DNA from 3 places in the Brevibacillus nigriterrae genome. Region 1 is predicted to be linked to each of the others. Evidence: predicted binding sites of a transcription regulator. Region 1 holds the regulator's gene; each other region holds the start of a gene.

Region 1 (6,439 bases):
AAATCCTTCTGCCGTCAATTCCTGCACTTTTTTCAGTACAAGCTGATCCAGTTTTTCATTTGGCGCGACCGAGACAACTTGCGGTTCCTCGCCATGGCGGAGTACTGGAACTGCCTGAGTCCCCTCCAGCCTCTTTACATGAGCAATGACCCGATTGGCCCAATTCATAATTTCAATAGTCGAACGATAGCTCTGCTCCAATTTGTAATACTCCACTGTTCGATTGGCAAAAATGCCAGCAAGCAAATCATTCCATGTATCCAATCCACGATAGCTATGGATTCCCTGAGCGATATCGCCAACAATCGTGACAGAATTTTGTTTAGTCATTCGAGAAATCATAGCAATCTCCAATGGACTTAAATCCTGTGCTTCATCGACTACCGCATGGTCAAATACCCCATTCGGCTCCAACCCTTCCACCATATCCTTCAAATAAAGCAGTGGCGCCAAGTCTTCGGCTTCCAACCGGCTTTCCTCAAAAATCACTTTGGAGGAAAGAGCTACATCGGAAAGAACTTCATCTGGAATATCGGATGAAACCAGTCTGCGAAGGTTCTGTTCATCACTCATGAGCATGCGATACAAAGAAAATGCCTCAAAGGTTGGCCAATCCTTAAGATAGTTCTCTACGATTTGATCAATTTTCTTTTCAAATTTGGCAAGACCTTGTTTGTCCAGATCAATTTTTCGCTCACGCAGATGGGAGTAAAACTGCTTGCTAATGTCTTGCTTCATGTGTTTCCGTAGGGCAACCATCCGTGCACTTAATGGCAAATGGGCATAAACTTCGATAAATAGCTGCTTGATTTCATTTCCGCCCAACCCGAACGATTGTTCTGTTTTGTTGTATAGGAAACGTAAATTTTTGAAAGAGATATGTTCCTCGATCAAATAAGGAATGAATGAATCAAGAGCTTCTTTACAAGCAAGCGATCCCTTAAACAGCATTCGATTCTTGGCCACCGAGCATTCCTTCAGCCATTCCGTATATCGTGGAGAATCCTGATCAGGCAACTCACCAAAGAACAAGGTCAGCGGTCGATTCGGGTCCAATATCCGCCAGCCTTTTGGAATGTCAGCTTTAATCAGCTTGGCCGCCCAATCCACAAAGGTAGACTGCTGCACATCTTCTACTCCTAGTTCCGGCAGAACATCAGAGATATAATTCAGGAACAATTTATTGGGAGCAAACACCATGAACCGCTTGGATGCCAACGTATCCTGATAGTTATAAATCAAATAAGAAAGGCGATGCAGTGCGATCGTTGTTTTCCCGCTTCCTGCAACCCCCTGAACGACAACCGGGCGATCTTTCAAGGCACGAATAATATCATTTTGTTCTGATTGAATCGTAGCAACTATGTCCTTGAGCCTGCCATCGTTGTTCTCATTTAACGTAGAAGCAAGGAATTCATCGATGTATCCTTCATCAAGATACTCTTCCGGATCTCCTACTTCACGATCAATCGTCTCTTTCAACGCACCGTCATAGATCCCTTTGATCTGTCCCTCTTCAATTGCAAAGTTTCGTTTTAACTTCACTTCGCCTCTGACGATCCCATTCTGGATGCGATAGAATGCATCTTTGCTTTCTCCGCTGTAGTAAAGACTAGCAATCGGTGCCCTCCAGTCTACAACGACAGCATCGAAAGTATCACTTCGCACCACGCCTCTTTTTCCTATGTAAACACGATCCAGGTCATAGGTTTCCTCTTTCAGGAAGTCGATACGACCGAAATACGGTTTGGTTCTAGCATATTCGAGGTGGCGGAGTTCTTTTGCCTTGTTATAATTCACCACCTGCTTGACGTAATCATCCGTTGCTTCACGAATATCTTCACTCAGTTGTGTAATTTCTTTCTCTATGATTGATACTGTTCGGTCAAGATGTTCTTGCTCCGATTGATAGGCTGAATGGCGAACCGACAAAGCGTTCCCCTCCTTAAATAACCCATTTGTGGTGTAATTGTTATCAACTAAAAAATGGAAAGCACTATCCATCTTATCAAATAACGGATTTGTTGGCTATAAAATAAAGTGTGAATCAAAGCGTTGCAGGGCATGAGTCTCTTAGAGAAAAAACTGACGACCAGCAACTATACCCAAGAAGACTCCGACAAGGCCAACGCCTAGACTCAAAACCGAGTACACGAACGCTCGTTCCCACATCCCACTTTGAATGAATTGAACGACTTCAAGAGAAAAGGTAGAGAAAGTCGTAAACCCACCCATGATGCCAGTTGTCAGAAAAATATAGAGAACAGGGGACATGATGCCCTTCTGCTTTCCCCAGACGAAAAACATACCGATCAAAAGTGAACCCACACCGTTGGCCATCCATGTTCCGTAAGGCAAGTTAGGCTGGTTCAGCAACAAGGAAAGCATATAACGAAGCACGCTACCGATAGCTCCACCAACAGCGACCGCAAGCCAATTCATAGTATCTCCACCCACCTTTTATGTAACCAATCAACATACGACAGAAAAGCACCCGCTACAGAGGGGTGCTCATCGTTGAAAACCTGGGTTGACGCTATATTAATGTTTTGGTCCTTTTTCTTCCTCAATATCTTCTACATATCGAATAGAATCAAGATTGAATTTGAGGGAGGTGCGTACAGCTTGAATATATTTCTGACGCAGTTCAGACTGTTCCTTGGCTTCTTCTTCGTTCAGTCCGACCTCTTTAGACTTTTTGGCTAATTCGTTGATTCGTTTGATCTCTTCATCTGAAACCACGATTTCGTTCCCTCCTTCCACATCAACGCATTCCTTTTAAAATCAGGAGATACGCTGCGTACTATCATTTCATTATAGCACAAAGCTGGATGGGAGGAAGCTTGGAAAAAACGAAGAAACCTCTATCAATTTCGAACAGGTATTTTCAAAGACTGTCCAGGATAAATTAAAACATTCTCCAACCCATTCACTTCGATGATGTGATCAACTATCTCACGAATATCCGCATCAGCCGATTGGGAATGCTCCGTTGCCAATTGCCAGACACTCTCACCTGCTTTCACTGTAACAACTTTATATTGAGTGGTATCCGCATTTACAGACCCAACCATCAAACTGCCCATCAGATAAAATACAATTCCTAATAATAACGTGTACAAGATTGCCTGCCCACGAGTAATTCCGATTTTCACACGCTTACTGCCAGCTTTCTTCGCCTGCGGTTGATAATAAAGAGTTGCTTCCATAACGACTACCCCCAAACATTCGTTCTCATTTGTTGTTTTTATCATAATGCGAACGTGTGTTCATGTCAATAGAAAAAAACGAACTTATGTTTGTCGAACGCAAGATCCCATGGTATAATGTAGAAAAAGGTTCGAGAGAGTCGAGGTGTAATAATGTCCAAGCTTTCTAATCGACAACAAGCGATTATTGACTTTATCCGTAGAGAAGTTAAAGATAAAGGGTATCCCCCATCCGTCCGTGAAATCGGTGAAGCTGTTGGACTAGCTTCCAGTTCTACTGTTCATGGGCATTTAGCTCGTTTGGAGAAAAAGGGTCTGATCCGTCGCGATCCTACCAAGCCACGGGCAATTGAGTTACTTGGTGACGGCGATCGTTATCAGGAAGATTTTGATATTTCAGTTGTTCGAGTCCCTGTGCTTGGTAAAGTTACAGCCGGACAGCCGATTACTGCTGTCGAACAAGTCGAAGAGTATTTCCCACTTCCTGAAAATCTCGTTTCTTCTGACAACGTCTTCATGCTGCGGGTATCAGGTGACAGTATGATTGAGGCAGGCATTCTCAATGGTGACTATGTCATCGTTCGCCAGCAAAACGTCGCTACCAACGGCGATATCGTTGTTGCCATGACAGAAGAAGATGAAGCAACGGTTAAGCGCTTCTTCAAGGAAAAAACCCATTTCCGTTTGCAACCGGAGAATTCATCACTAGAACCGATCATCCTTCAATCCGTTTCTATCCTCGGCAAAGTGATTGGTGTCTACAGAAACATTCACTAGTGTCTACATAAGAAAAGCTTGGAAGCTGAACTCAAGGAGCAGCCACCAAGCTTTTTTCATACTAGAATATCGCAATAAAGAACCATGCAATCATCGTCAACTGGATGAACACTTTAACTACAGCACTACCGAGGAATGCGATCAGGGAACCGACCCCCACTTTGACCGCCTTATCTAGCGGCTGCTTCTGGATGAGCGTTTCAACAGCGATAATCAACGCAAATGGCAACAGAATCATCCCGAAAGGCGGAATAATAAAGATCCCCAGCAAGATCCCAGCAATACCCGCAATGGATGACAATCTGGAACCACCAGATTTTTTCACAAAATACAGGTTTGTCAACAAATCCGCTCCATAAGAGAACAAGCTTAAAATTCCCATCCCCCACCAAAACGACGGAGGCAAGCCCGCTGCTCCTGGATCAACCAGAACAAACTGATAAAGCAAGAAACCAATCCATAACAAGATCAGATCAGGCAGCACCGGCAAGAAGATTCCCGCAATGCTGATCCCGAACAACACTACAATCATAATCCATAACAATATCTCCATGGCAACCTCCTGAAATCACCCTATCATTCAATGTGAACACTAGTTGTTTACGTGGTATGTTTCCCAAAGTTTCAAAAACCCTTCTCTTGCACTTGGCAAAAGAAGGGTCTGTATTATTTCCACCACTGATCAAAAGGAGTGACAGGCAATTCCCGCTTGTGTTGGGTTGTTTTGTACCGTTTTTCAATGTTCGCTTTCACACCTGCATCAACGATGTTTCCTGTCAAATACTCATCAAGCTGATGATAAGATATTCCCAATTCATCTTCATCGGCTCGTTGTGGCCTGTTATCCAACAAATCGGCTGTTGGCGTTTTCAAATAGAGTTTTTCAGATGCGTCCAATGCTCGCAAAAGCTCTCTGCCTTGACCTTTTGTAAGACCTGTAAGTGGAAGAATATCTGCTCCGCCATCTCCAAACTTGGTGAAGAAACCAGTTATTGCTTCTGCCGCATGATCGGTCCCAATGACCAAGCTATTTCGATCTCCTGCAATAGCATATTGAGCGATCATTCTCATTCTTGCTTTCACATTTCCTTTGTGAAAATCAGCCAACTCTTGACCAGTAACATCACGGTGTGTAGATACAAGGGCATTTACAGAATCTTGAATGTTAAAAACAATCGTTTCGTCGGGTTTTATAAATACCAAAGCTTCCTGAGCATCATCTTCGTCTTTTTGTACTCCGTATGGCAATCGTACCGCACAGAATTTTGCATCATATCCTTCAATACGTAGCTCTTCTACCGCTAATTGAGCCAATCTTCCTGCTAATGTGGAGTCTTGCCCTCCACTGATTCCTAAGACAAAACCTTTTGCACCTGCCTTTTTACAATAAGCCTTTAGGAACTCTATTCGATTGCGAATTTCCTCTTTACTATTAATAGTTGGTTTGACATGCAAAGCGTCTATTATTTGTTTTTGAGTGTCCATCTTATCTTTACCCCTCACTATCGATAAAGTTTGTTGGTTTTAATGTAGTCGTAACAACAGTCTGGAACCAAGTATCGAGGTTCCCCTCCACGTTTGAATTCTTCACGAATATAGGTTGAACTGATTTCCATCGCCAATCCTTTGTCGATCAAATGAAAAGTACTTCCATTATCGGCGTTTCGCAGAACAGGAGATTTGCTGATCGCTTTTAACATGTCGATCCCGTCTCTTGCCATGACGATAAATTTGTTTTCATTGATTAAACCCTCTGCATTCTTCCATTTTCCCTCACCGATATCAACCAGCAAATCGGCTCCCATGATGAAATAAATTTCATCGTCAGGATACTTCTCTTTAAAGTGTTTCAGCGTGAGGTAGGTGGCAATCTCCCAACCGAATTGTTTCATTTCATAATCATCAGCTACAAATTTATCGTTGTTTTCAATTGCCTTGACAACCAAGTTCCAACGATGCTCGTCAGTGATATTCATGTCTTTATCTGTACGTTGACTAGAGCAAGGCAGAAAAATCACCTTATCCAGTTTGCACCGGTGAGCCACTGTACTCGCTGTCCACAGATGAACATTGGTAATCGGATCAAACGAAGATCCGTAGATTCCAATCTTGGCCATAGTCTCCTCCTTATTTTTGATTGAGCTGATTTACTTTTTGCTGAATTTCTTCGATGAGTTTCATTTTGTTACTCCAACAATTTTGACTTAAGCTAACTGGATATTCCGCAGGATTCATCGTTCGTTTGTATTCATCCCACAATACATCCAGATTTTCTTTTACAAACCCCTGGATTTCATGAATTGTTGGAAGCTGATAGACCAATTCCCCATTTGTAAAAATGACTTGATGGAGTTCTCTCGCTTCAAAATTCGTAACAAATTTTGATATATACGTATGAACGGGGTGAAACATGTGAAGACGAGTTTCATTTTGAACGTCTTCGTGTTCCAGAG
Region 2 (6,439 bases), on a different contig from region 1:
TATGCGATCAATGCATCATCTGTCAGATAATAATCCTGATCAGGTGAAATGGTTACGAATTCTTTGATGAGAGGGACTTGATTCTCTTTTGTTTCTGATTTGATTTTCGCATTGATTATTGATCGATACTTGCTATTCGGTTTAAACAAGCTCTCGAACGAAACCAACTTGCCTGTTTCTAGCTGAAAGGTGGTTGATTTCATCACCGTTAGTCCATGCGCAGCGCCTTGTGTATAGGAATAGACTTCGTATGTGATGCTGAGAACTCCATTTTTATTAAGCCGAACCTTGTATGTTGCAGTTATATCTGTTACTGGATTGGCATAACCCTGGTCACGAATTAATGAAAACAGAAGCTGTTGAATGGTGTGATTTATTTTTTGCTCTGCGAACGGATTGGACAGCCCCTGAATCTTTGGATAGCGCAAGTGCAGGCGGGGACGTTCGTAGCGTTTTTCCAGAATCGTTGCACGGGTACTGGCTTCAGGCATGATTATCATCACCTCGCTGACATCTGTCTTTGTTCATACTAGCAAGGTATTCGAATGCTGGGCGAAAGGTGAGTATGATGTCGCTATATCCTCGGGTCTGCATGGCATGGAAATGTAAAGCGCTATGACCATATTCGCTGTAAAAAAAGACATCCGTCCTCTAAAAAAATGAGGCAGATGTCTTTTTTGCAACTTGTTCGAGGCAATCGAAGTAGATGATCACCGCCGGATCCTCCGGAACCCCGCTCGTGGTGCAAAAGGCTGCTCGGACCTGACGGTGCATCGGCTGCAGTCATGATCACAGAGACAGCGGCTACAATCAGTGACACACCGGCTACACTCACAACGGGCGATAACATCCCTCGCCGATTCTGACACATCCGACGAATCATCAAAACAATCCCAGAAAACTTCACTGGTGATGATACCGGGCATGTTCACCTTAATGAGCCGTTTCTCGACTATTGTTGCGTTTGGCAAAACCAGCACCTCGACCTTATCTCCTTGCTTGGCGCTTGCAAGCTCATTTGCATTCGCAATGTATTCGAGAAGCACTTCATAATGTGCATTGTCTGCATGGACAGTTAAGGATTCATCATCTATTTCGAACAACCTGCCGCAAATAACAAGACCAGCACTCGACAGGCTTTCCATCGTTTTCCGGAGCTTGCTCTGCTTCTCCATTTTTCTGCCTCTTTCTCTTTAGTTTATTTGTGCCCTCTTTCCTCTTGCAGACCTTTCCTGAAGCTTTCGCCCGAATAGGTCAAGATATCTGGGAATCACCGTTTGGTAAAATGAGCAGAGCGGTGAACGTGCGAAAGGGTGTCCACGCGTTTTCTCGTTGTTCACGGGGCAACCTCCAGCGCAAACAGGGAACCATCGACAGGATAGACATTCCGCCCCATCGGTGCCTTCTCGTGATTCACTCGGCTTGAACGGAAACGTGCTTCGGCATGTCGCAAGCAGATCATCACCGGCTGTATGCCCCAAATTGTTGACAGTCATCGGGCAGCTTACGAGCGTGCCGTCTGCTCTAACCACCAAATGGTTCAAACCGATTCCGCAAGTGACCCATGACGAGGGCTGGTCAAATCGCAGTTCACATATCTGCAGGTCGAGGCGTGGGTCGAAAAGGACCTGTTCGGCTTCCAGCAACGAAAAGGCGTCATTGAAAGAATGTCCCATCCTTTCGGCGAACGCTTGGCTGTCGGCATCCGGACCGCAGCCAAGCTCCCGGACTACGCTTAGTCGTATTTGTAGACCCCGTGAGAACACCCAGCGGATCAACTCGGGCAAGCCTTGCCGTGATCCATTGGTTATGGTGGCCATTATATAAGGTGATATATCATTATTTTGAAGTCGATCGATATTCTTTACGATGCGAAGCCAAGTCGGCGAGCCGCCCTTGGTTCGTCTATTGAGGTCGTGAGCATCACCGCATCCATCGACTGAGATGCTAATGCTCGAATTCGGCCGGCGTAGGAAGGCGATGACTCGGTCATCGATCTTAGTCCCATTTGACAGCAAAGCCGCATGCGTCTTGATACCAGTGCCTGCAAGAGCCGCCTCGAAGCGGGCCCAAAAGCGTTCGACAATAGGCATGGCCAGCGTCGGCTCTCCGCCGGCGAATTTGACTGTCACTTTCTCGAGTTGATTTGAGATTGCGGTGCGTGCAAGTTTTTCTGCGGTAGCATCGCACACCGAATCATGCATGATCTCCGCGTCATTCTTCTGCACAAAGCAATAGGTGCAGGCTAAGTTGCATGCATTCGTGACGTGTAGCCACACTTCCATCGACTTGGGGGACGACGGCTCGCCTGAGGGTAAAAGATAAGGAAAGTTGGTCACTCCGGTTCGTAGGAAGCCTCCGTCCTCTAAAAAGGCGATAGCATTCACGAGATGCCTAAGGTCAGTGGCACCATGGTGCACAAGGTCGCACTCTGCAAAACGTGCAAGCACGTCACCAACCGTAGAGGGCGTCTGAAACTGGTCCAGCAGTTCGTGAATTGAATCGTTTACGACCACAGGCCAACCGGGCCAATCGGGGGCAAAAAGGAGCCATTCACTCCCGAGGCACTTCTCATATAGGGTCCCAGCTTTCACAAGTACTGTGGAAAGGTCGTACTCATACTCGGGTGAAGATCGAGATATCTCTTTCGGGACTTCCATATCGCTATTCCCCTTTCTGCTCGCATAAAGCTACAACATATTATTGGCAAAGATTACCTCTGAATGCATAAGTGATTTGGTAAAAATATCCATTTGTAGTTTGTACCAGTTCTAAAAAAAATAAACGCTTTGTTTGAATACGAACAAGTGTATGCTAATATGAAGGATAATTATGTATACGAAAGAGCGATCCAAACTACTAATCTAACTCTTCCTTATTGGATTTATAGAGTTGGAGGAATTTAAATGAATTGTACACAAAATAATGTACGTAGAAGGGCAATCTTGCATCTTGATATTGATGCGTTTTATGCGAGTGTAGAACAATTGGATCAGCCGAAGTACCGAGGTAAACCCGTAATCGTAGGAGGTACAGACAATAGGGGTGTGGTCGCCACTTGCAGTTATGAAGCGAGAAAATATGGTGTCAGATCAGCCATGCCGATCACCTTGGCCAAGAAAAAGTGCCCGCATGGAATTTACGTGCAGCCACGATTTTCTCGATATGAAGAAAAATCACGAGAAATAAAAGCGGTCTATTCTCAATACACCGATTTGTATGAAAGAGTGGGTTTGGACGAAGCTTATCTGGACATGTCCCACATTGATAATGTCATTCCCGTTGCAAGACAGATTAAGGATCGGATCCACCGTGAAACGGGACTTACTTGCAGCATCGGAATTGCTGAGAATATGTCGTTAGCCAAAATCGCCAGTGATCTGAAGAAACCGGACGCATTCGTGGTGATTCGTCCTCATCAAGTGTTGGACGTTCTTCGTCCTTTATCAGTAGGTGTCATACATGGTATAGGGAAGAAATCACTGGAATTGCTGAGCAGACGAAACATCCATACTGTCGAGGATTTTTGGAGTTTAACAGAGGAAGAAGTCTTTCGGATGTTTGGTAAAATGGGCAAGTCATTATATCTTATGGCAAGAGGTATCGATCATCGGGAAATCATCATGAATCGGCCCGTCAAATCAGTAAGCCGAGAAACGACGCTTGCGGTTGATGAAACTAAACGTGAGTCTGTGTTACTGATTGCTTCCGAATTGCTGGGAGAAGTGTTGGAAGAAATTCAGACTGATGGTTTACAACCACAGACGTTGACGCTTAAGATTAAATTTGCTGATTTCACACAGAGAAGCAAACAGTGCAGGATTGATTATCCGAATGAGTGCGACACCCTTCTGGAGAAGCTGGTCGACTTTTTTGATTATTCATCCGGGATTCGTCTAGTGGGAGTGGGCTTTTCCAATTTTGTTTCTACTCAAACAGAGCGTTATGAACAATTGCGATTTTTTTAGTAATTTAGGTGGGGTCATGCCCGAGGGCAACCCAAGCAACTGCGGGTGGGTTTCGTAGAGGAGATGAAAAGATGAACGTCGTAACGGCTGAAGGATTAACTAAAAGCTACGGGGAGAAAGTGCTTTTTAAGGATATTTCTTTTGCGATATCGGAAGGACAGCGAATTGGCATTATCGGTGTAAATGGAACTGGAAAATCGACGTTATTGCAAATATTGGCGGGCAAAGAGACGGCGGACGCAGGGAAGGTTACGCATGCCAATCATTTTCGTATTGAATTTTTACCGCAAACACCGGAGTTCGATCCTACATCGTCCGTTTTGGAGCAAGTGTTTCATGGAGATTCTCCGTTAATGAAAACGATGCGTGCGTATGAACAGGCTGTGAGTGAACTGGAAGTTGACCCGAATAATGAGCAAAAACAACGTCAGTTACTGCACTTGCAGCAGCAAATGGACATTCATGACGCATGGGATGCCAGTACCTCTGCCAAGTCCATTCTGACCAAGCTGAGAATTACGAACTTCCAGCAAGCTGTAGGCGAATTGTCGGGTGGTCAACGAAAGAGGGTAGCGATGGCAAGTGCCCTGATACAACCGGCTGATCTGCTTATTCTGGATGAGCCGACGAACCATATTGACAATGAGACGGTAGAGTGGCTGGAAGAGTATCTTGCCAGGTTCAAGGGATGTCTGCTTCTGGTTACACATGACCGTTATTTTCTTGATCGGGTGACCAATCGGATCCTCGAGATTGATCGGGGAAAGATGTACAGCTATGAAGGCAACTACAGTACGTTTTTGGAGAAAAAAGCAGAGCGAGAAGAGCAGGAAGCGGCAACGGAGAGCAAGCGCCAAAACCTGCTTCGCCGTGAACTGGCGTGGTTGAGAAGAGGTGCCAAAGCTCGGACTACCAAGCAGAAAGCGAGAATTCAGCGTGCAGAAGAGCTTCAATCTCGTGAAGTCGCAGGGCCACAAGAAAAGCTTGATATCGCTGTTGGTGCGAGCCGACTTGGCAAAAAAGTAATTGAACTGGAACACGTGAGCAAAGGATTTGAAGCTCGTCAGCTTATCAATGATTTCAGTTACATCGTGGTCCCCGGTGATCGGGTAGGTATCATCGGTCCCAATGGAAGCGGAAAAACAACTCTGTTGCAAATGCTTGCAGGCCGAACAATGCCCGATGCAGGAACAATCGAAATTGGTGAAACGGTAAAGCTGGCGTATTATACACAAGAAAGTGTCGAGATGAACGATAAGCTGCGAGTGATTGAGTATATAAAGGAAGCAGCAGAGGTAATCTACACCGTCGATGGTCAGGCAATTACGGCTTCGCAAATGCTCGAGCGCTTTTTATTCCCTCCCCATCAGCAATGGACGCCGATTGCCAAGTTGTCAGGCGGCGAGCGACGCAGGCTCTATCTGCTTCGGACACTTATGGGGGAGCCGAATGTTTTGTTATTAGACGAGCCGACGAACGATTTGGATATTCAGACGTTATCTGTGCTCGAAGATTATTTGGAGAATTTTCCGGGTGCTGTCATCACGGTTTCGCATGACCGCTACTTCCTGGATCGAACAGTTGAGCATCTGTTTGCTTTCGAAGATGGAAAGATTCGTCGTTTCACAGGCAATTACTCCGAGTATTTGGACGTGAGGAAGGCAGAAGAAGACAGCAAGCCAGTAGAAGTTGCCAAAACGGTTCAGCAAGAAGACAACGCAGACAAAGGACGAAACAAGAACCGGACACGCAAGCTTTCCTACAAAGACCAAAAGGATTGGGATGAAATCGAAGGGCGAATTGCTGAGGTCGAAGAGAAAATCGCAGCGGTGAAACAGCAGATAGCAACGGCAGGCAGTGACTTTGAGCGAGTGCAAAAGCTGTTCGAAGAGGAACAACAACTCACCAGTCTGTTGGAACAACTGATGGACCGCTGGACAGAGCTTTCCATCCTGGTAGAAGAGTTGAATCAATGATAATGTAACTGTTCAAAAAGGCCAGTCAAAACACGAAAATAAAGTGTTAGACTGGCTTCTTAAGTTTGTGTTAATATTCGCTTTAAATGTAAGCGGGGGGATAAATATGGACTTTCTATCTGTTACATCTTTTTTGGGTGCAGCAATAGTTCTTACCCTTATGCCTGGACCAGATAATTTGTTCACCTTGGCACAGAGTATAGCAAAAGGGAAATATGCAGGAATTTTTACTACACTTGGGCTTTGTACAGGATTATTAGTTCATATAACAACTGCGACAATCGGAATTTCAGCAGTAATTTATCAATCAGCTTTAGCATTCACAGTAATAAAATATGCAGGAGCAGCATACCTGTTATTCTTAGCATATAAGTCGTTTAGTGAAAAAAGTTCGAGTATTAACCTTACTAACGAGGACACTTTAGACTACAAATCTTTATACAAAAAAGGAATAATAATGAATCTTTTAAATCCAAAAGTTTCTTTGTTTTTTCT
Region 3 (6,439 bases), on a different contig from region 1:
AAAATCCCTTCTGAATCGAGTGATCTATCGGTCATGCCAAACTCCCTCCCACAAAAACCCACACTAAAACCTGATCATGTTCACTAAATATCTATACCCGATATTGTCAATTGTAACACCTGAAATGGTTAATTGTGGATGAACTTATGAAAAAAAGAAAAAAGAGCAAGCTGGGTTTCCCGCAACTTACTCTTCTTTGTTTCACTATTGTCGACAGTTTTGCTAGCGGGCAACTAAACGATCATAACCGTTTAGTTAACCGATGTTTGAACAGGAAGTGGTGCTGTTTGCCGATTGTGGTTCAGCAAAATATTAAGGACAACCGCCGTCACTGATCCGGTTACGATCCCGCTTTGCAAAAGCATCTTGGCCATCTCTGGAAGCTGGTCAAACATTTGTGGAACAGCCGCAGAGCCAAGACCGACTGCAATACTGCATGCAGCAATGAGCAGGTTTTCGTTTTGGCGCAAGTCTACACTAGAAAGAATGTTGATCCCTGACGCTACAACCATTCCGAACATGGCAACCATCGCCCCGCCCAAGACAGGATTCGGAATCACTGTCGTCAATGCTGCCAACTTAGGCAAGAGACCAAGTATAATCAGGATAAAACCGGAGGCAACGATAACGTCACGAGTTTTGACACGGGTAAGCGAGACAAGACCAACGTTTTGGGAGTAGGTGGTGTATGGGAATGCATTGAAAATTCCACCAAGGACAATAGCAAGTCCCTCTGCACGCAACCCTTTCACGATGTCGTCAGATTCGATTTTTTTGTCGGTTACTTTGCCAAGAGCGAAATAGACACCCGTTGACTCTACCATACTGATGATACAGACAAGAATCATCGTTAAAATGGCTACGATATTAAACTGTGGTGCACCGAAGTAGAAAGGCTGAACGATATTGAACCAGGAGCTTTGTGCCACATTAGAGAAGTTAACCAATCCCATGAAATAACCAACCACAGTTCCTGCGATCAGACCAACAAGAACAGAGATGGCACGGAGAAATCCAGTAGAAAAACGATTAATTAAAAGGATCACAACAAGTGTGCCAAGAGCTAATAACAGGTTGCTAGGTTGACCAAAATCAGGGCTTCCTTGTCCGCCTGCCGCATTGTTCATCGCAACAGGGATGAGTGACAAACCAATGATTGTAACAACAGAACCGGTAACAACCGTTGGGAAAAAGCGAAGGAGTTTACCAAACAAAGGCGCTGCCAGGAAAACGAATATACCCGCAAGAATGATCGCACCGTACGCAGTAGCCAGGTTGGACGTAAGGGAAATCGCAATGATTGGACCTACTGCTGTGAAAGTACAGCCAAGAACAACGGGTAAACGAATCCCCACATAACGGGTTCCGATTACTTGCAACAACGTCGCAATCCCGCAAGTAAACAAATCAGCAGCTATCAGGTAAGCCATCTGAGCTGGTGACAGTTTCAACGCACCCCCGATGATCAGTGGAACGACGACTGCCCCTGCGTACATGGCGAGGACATGCTGCAATCCTAGCGTAATAACCTTTTGCTTACTTAACATTCTCCAAACGCTCCTTCTTCATCACATTTTGTTCCTCTTCAATGAATTGAATGTGTGTTGGTGACATGGATTCAATCCGTGCAAGGGAGTAGATGCGAACCCCCGCCTCCTCCAGTAGGGCTCTGCCTTCCTGGAAGCTTTTTTCGATGACGGTTCCTACGCCTACAAGCGTTGCGCCAGATGCCTCCACGATTTCTTTCAAACCGATAAGTGCAGCGCCCGTTGCCAGAAAATCATCAATGATCAGCACCCGATCTTCTGCGTTCAAATAACGCTTGGATACACTGATCTGGTATGTTTCCTGTCTCGTAAACGAATGGACAGAAGATGAGTACACGTCTTCCGTGAGTGTTACTGCTTTTTTCTTCTTGGCGTAGATAAAAGGAACTTCCAGAGCGAGTGCTGTTGCAAAAGCAAAATGTATTCCACTTGACTCAATCGTGATCACTTTGGTAATTTTCTCATTTGCAAACACGCTTGCGAATTCTTTGCCAATCTTTGATACGAGCATGGGGTCAACCTGATGATTGAGAAATGAATCAACTTTCAACACGTGGCTGGAAAGGACATTCCCGTCTTGGATGATGCGGTCTTGCAACTCCTTCAAAATCCTCTACTCCTTTAAAATAGAATGAAAAAAACAAAGAAACCCAGACGGACAGATCACTGAATACGTCAAAAAACGCAGTTCAAGTGAAACCTGTCCCTCTGGGCTTTTCTCCCTTAGGTGTAGCACAAAAAGCATGATCGTGCCAGCCCCGCTCGGACCAACCTTCTCTACGCATCTCCTTCCAATAAAGGAAACAACAAGAAGTGGAACCCTAGGGGCTCTTTCACTCGTAGTCAGGCAATTTACGGTCGCCTGGTAGAAACTTATGGGCCATATCCCCAAAAATTATACGAGCAACTATTTATTTCGTATGAGTTACAATGTATCACAATCTCCTTCGATCGACAAGGCTAAATCCGAACGTTCTGATATAAACATTTATCCAGCAAGCCAAAAACCGTTCATTACGACAACAACAACAGCCGAACGTTCGTTTTTACTACTTCTTTAGTTGGGATACTTCAGATACTCCCCCTACATTGCGAATCAACTCTTCCATTTTCTTTTGCATCTCACCCTTGAGCTGGTCATGGGTCATACGAATCATTCGTGTTTTTTGCTGATGCTTGCACAGCACAAAGTACTCTCTGTCCTCCTTGTGTTCCCCGAGGATTCTCACCCCCTGTTTGCTCAATCTGCGATAGCTGGTTTGCGTCATGAATTGACTTGCACTTAGTAAATATTGAAGCAGGTACTCATACCCCATAGGAAAACGAACAGAGGATGAAGCGATTAACTGCTTGTCGTTTTGTAGATGTAGACTGGTTTCCCGCCAGACTAGCCAACTTCGGATCAGACGATCAACTTCCATTTTCATCACCACGTGTAGGAACATTTGTTTGTATTATATGCGAACACAGGTTCGTTTATCAACATCCTGCACTCCTTCTATTTACCTAATTTTGCGAAAACTTTGTTACAGTGATTGTCAAACGCATCGCAACTGTTATATAATACAACTAACAAATCAATCGTTGTACAGAAACAGATTGAGACAATTCCAAAGGAGTGGAGAATCTATGATTACACGTCAAGAACGCAAGAATATGATTGATCACATTTCAAAGCGGCTCGGCTGGGAGCATGACAAATTCGTCTACATGACAGATGACGATATTGAGTACTACTACAGCAAGTCTTACTGCGAATTCGAATACAAATGCTAAGAAAACCCACCCGACACAAGCTATCGCTGGCATCGGGCGGGGCCCCAAACTGCCATGCTTCGGACGCATGGCTTTCTTTTTGTTTCAAAAATATTTCGCTCACCGTTGAACCGCCTTGGCTTCCACTGCTTTTCCATCCGCCAATCCTTTGACCTGTGGATCATTGATCACCAGTTCACCAGGCACAAGCCCTCCGTCAACAGCAACCTCATCGGCTGTTTCATACCCTTTTAGCACTTTCTGTACGTATGCCTTTCCTTCTCTTACTACCCATACCGCATCCTCATCTTCCATAGGGAAAAGGACTGTTTTAGGCAAAATCAGTCTGTTCTGTTCCTCATGGGTGACAAACTGAACGTCGATTTGATCGCCCAATCGCAAAGCGACATGATCCTTCGCTGGTTGAATCGTGATCTTGACTCGCTGTTCTGATAACCCTAAGGGAGACGTGCGAGAGACGGCAACTGAAGCAATCTTGGAGACTTTGCCGCTCCAGTGTTCAGCTTTCCCCTTTCGCTCCTGTACCAATGTCACTTCCATCCCTGGCTGAATATCGGGAACATCCTCACTTAACACAAAGGTCTCGACTTCAAAAGGTGCTGATTGGAACAAGGTGACGACAGGTGTTGCCGGACCGATCATCTCCCCTTCGTGGAACAGGATTTCTTTGATCACACCATCCATTGGCGCACTCACCAATCCTTTTGCCTGAGAAAACTTCAGTTGTTCGATCTGGGCTGTTAGTGAATCTTTGGTTCCGGTAAATTGTTGTCTGGTTCCTTGAACAGGTTTATGTTGATCCAAAATCAGTTGCAAGCCTTGCTGCTCTCGTGACAAGGCGTTCTGTGCCTGTTTCACTGCCCGGTCGGCCTGGTCCAACTGCTGCTTGCTGACTGCGTTTGCTTCGTACATGGATTTCATTCGTTCCCACTCTTCATTTGCCACATCCAACTGCAGATTTGCTTCTTCAATCACAGCTTGCTGTCTTGCGATCTCCGAAGAGTATGGCGATTTGCTCGTTTGTTTTTCCTGTCCCTCTACGCTGGTCAGTTCCCCTTGCAAACGAGCCAACTGATATTTCGTATCTTCTGTATCGATTTCATAGAGCAGTGTTCCTTTTTTCACGAACTGCCCCTCTGTTACGTGAATTCGGTTGATTTTGCCGCCAATTTCACCCGAAACCCTGGACTCCCGCTTCGAAACTACTGTCCCATCTTCCGTAACCACATCTGCCAGCGTTTGCGGCTGTATCTCAAGCACTTCGACCTGAATCGGCTTTTGCTTCATCCACACGAAGTAAGCAGCAATCAGCACGAATATGCAACTCCAGATGAGCCACTTCCATTGTTTTTTCATGAATCTTCTCCTCCCTTGCGTAGGGTTTCCTTTCACTACTCCCGATCTTTCAATACTTCAACGAGCGACAACTTTTCGATTTTTTTAAGCATGATGAATTGGGCAACAAGTACGGCAATGACAGTAGCAACCGCTGCCAGCAGATATGACTCACCTGAGATATGGATCCCGACTGAATACATATCGCTTTCCATTGATTCCTGTACACCGTATTTCATCTGCCAGGCAAAAGGAATTCCAAAGAGCATGGCAACTCCGCCAATGAGCCATAATTCCGTCGTGATGATTTGCTGCACTTCACGAGGAGTGAACCCGAGAACAAGCAGCGATGCAAGTTCTCTTTTCCGCTCAGAAAATGAAATGAGACTGGTGTTGTATAAAATGGCAAAACCAGAAATGGTCGCAAATCCTACCATGATCCATATCGTCGCTTGCAGTGTCTCAATCTGTTTGTAAAGGTTGGCGATCATACTGCTTCGATCCTCAACAGAAGACACCATTTTCATTTCGTTTGCCTTTGCCAAAAAATTGTCTAAGTGGCTAGATTCGATAAGAAAAACTGCCCCGGATGCCATTTTTCCCTGATGGTATTTTGCCTGAAGCGTATCGAGGGAAGTATAGGCTTGCAGTCCAAATGACTCGATGATCCCAACCACCTCAAAAGTAACAGGAGATTCTTTGGCCCAGACGCTTTCGACTGTCAATTTCGATCCCATAGAAACATCAAGCTGCTCTGCAAGCAATCTGGATAAAAGAATGCCTGAGTCGGACAAGCGCAAGGGTTTATTCTGCTCATCGAACAGGTGAAAAATTTGCGAATCAGTGGAAATTCCGGTAATCATGAGGTCCTTCTTGTGCCAGTTGTGTTTCACCGTTGCAGGTGCTTCCAGTAAGGGTTCAACCCGCTTCATCCCGTCCATATGAGAAAGCTCATTTACCACACTGGCGGCAGGGAGCGGTGACAGAAAAGAGACCTTGACATCGTATGTTTCCACTTTCATAAACTGGCCTGTAATCATTCTGTCTGTAGACTCTACCAGCGACCAAAAAGTAACCATCATACTGAAGGAAAACAGGACACCAATAAAGGTGAAGAAGCTTCGCTGTTTGTTACGAGCGATATTTCGCACAGCCATCTTCCCCTGAACGGTATACATGCTCCAAACAAATTCCACATGCTCCAGCCATGTCTTATCCGCAGACGGAGGCGGAGCGGCTCTCATCGATTCCGCAGGCCGCAATCGCAGAATTCCTCTGCAGCCGAACCACCCCGCCAAAAGACTAAAGCCTACGGAGATCACGATACTAATCAGCACCCAGTGAAGGGAGAAATTCTGATTCATATACGGCAGGTTGAACACATCATTATACAGATTGGTGAGCGGCTTGGATAAAGCGATCCCTGCCAGCCCACCCAGTACCCCACCGACCGCCCCGATGATGGCCGAATAGGAAAGATAATGTGTCATCACTTCCAATTCTGTGTAGCCGAATGCCTTCATCACTCCGATTTGTCCACGCTGTTGATCGATCATCCGCTTCAACATGATATATAAAATGGCTGCCGCTACAACAAGGAATAGAGGAGGCATTGAATTGCCCGTTGCCCGCAAGCTTTTCAACTCATTAGTAAGAATTGCATCACTGAATTGATCCTTGCGAGGATAGATGCTTTTCAGTCCATACGGTTCCAGCCGAGGTTTGATTTTCTCTTCCACAGCCTGATAGGACGTTCCTTTTGCCAGTGTAAAAACGAGCTG

What was found. The regulator LexA, encoded in region 1, represses DNA repair genes until DNA is damaged. The targets are predictions, from matches to a motif close to CGAACATATGTTCG.
Region 2: a site for LexA is predicted at 2,801-2,814, ahead of dinB (DNA polymerase IV). Genes of this name have one in related genera too.
Region 3: a site for LexA is predicted at 2,986-2,999, ahead of ACPW7N_RS10760 (YhjD family protein). Genes of this name have one in related genera too.

The regions. Positions count from the first base shown of each region.
Region 1 covers NZ_JBNCMT010000001.1:120,192-126,630, forward strand. The annotation lists gene ACPW7N_RS00665 (HelD family protein) at 1-1,932, opposite strand, end outside; gene crcB (fluoride efflux transporter CrcB) at 2,074-2,442, opposite strand; gene ACPW7N_RS00675 (DUF896 domain-containing protein) at 2,542-2,742, opposite strand; gene yneA (cell division suppressor protein YneA) at 2,868-3,209, opposite strand; gene lexA (transcriptional repressor LexA) at 3,363-3,986, shown strand; gene ACPW7N_RS00690 (DUF456 domain-containing protein) at 4,048-4,539, opposite strand; gene nadE (ammonia-dependent NAD(+) synthetase) at 4,653-5,471, opposite strand; gene nadD (nicotinate-nucleotide adenylyltransferase) at 5,489-6,103, opposite strand; gene ACPW7N_RS00705 (nicotinate phosphoribosyltransferase) at 6,114-6,439, opposite strand, start outside.
Region 2 covers NZ_JBNCMT010000027.1:11,556-17,994, forward strand. The annotation lists gene ACPW7N_RS18700 (DUF3298 and DUF4163 domain-containing protein) at 1-491, opposite strand, end outside; gene ACPW7N_RS18705 (hypothetical protein) at 711-1,175, opposite strand; gene ACPW7N_RS18710 (radical SAM protein) at 1,194-2,660, opposite strand; gene dinB (DNA polymerase IV) at 2,907-3,968, shown strand; gene ACPW7N_RS18720 (ABC-F family ATP-binding cassette domain-containing protein) at 4,040-5,944, shown strand; gene ACPW7N_RS18725 (LysE family translocator) at 6,051-6,439, shown strand, end outside.
Region 3 covers NZ_JBNCMT010000012.1:3,238-9,676, forward strand. The annotation lists gene ACPW7N_RS10745 (DUF342 domain-containing protein) at 1-35, opposite strand, end outside; gene ACPW7N_RS10750 (nucleobase:cation symporter-2 family protein) at 252-1,547, opposite strand; gene ACPW7N_RS10755 (xanthine phosphoribosyltransferase) at 1,537-2,154, opposite strand; purine riboswitch at 2,368-2,470, opposite strand; gene ACPW7N_RS10760 (YhjD family protein) at 2,597-2,968, opposite strand; gene ACPW7N_RS10765 (BH0509 family protein) at 3,177-3,323, shown strand; gene ACPW7N_RS10770 (efflux RND transporter periplasmic adaptor subunit) at 3,423-4,679, opposite strand; gene ACPW7N_RS10775 (ABC transporter permease) at 4,715-6,439, opposite strand, start outside.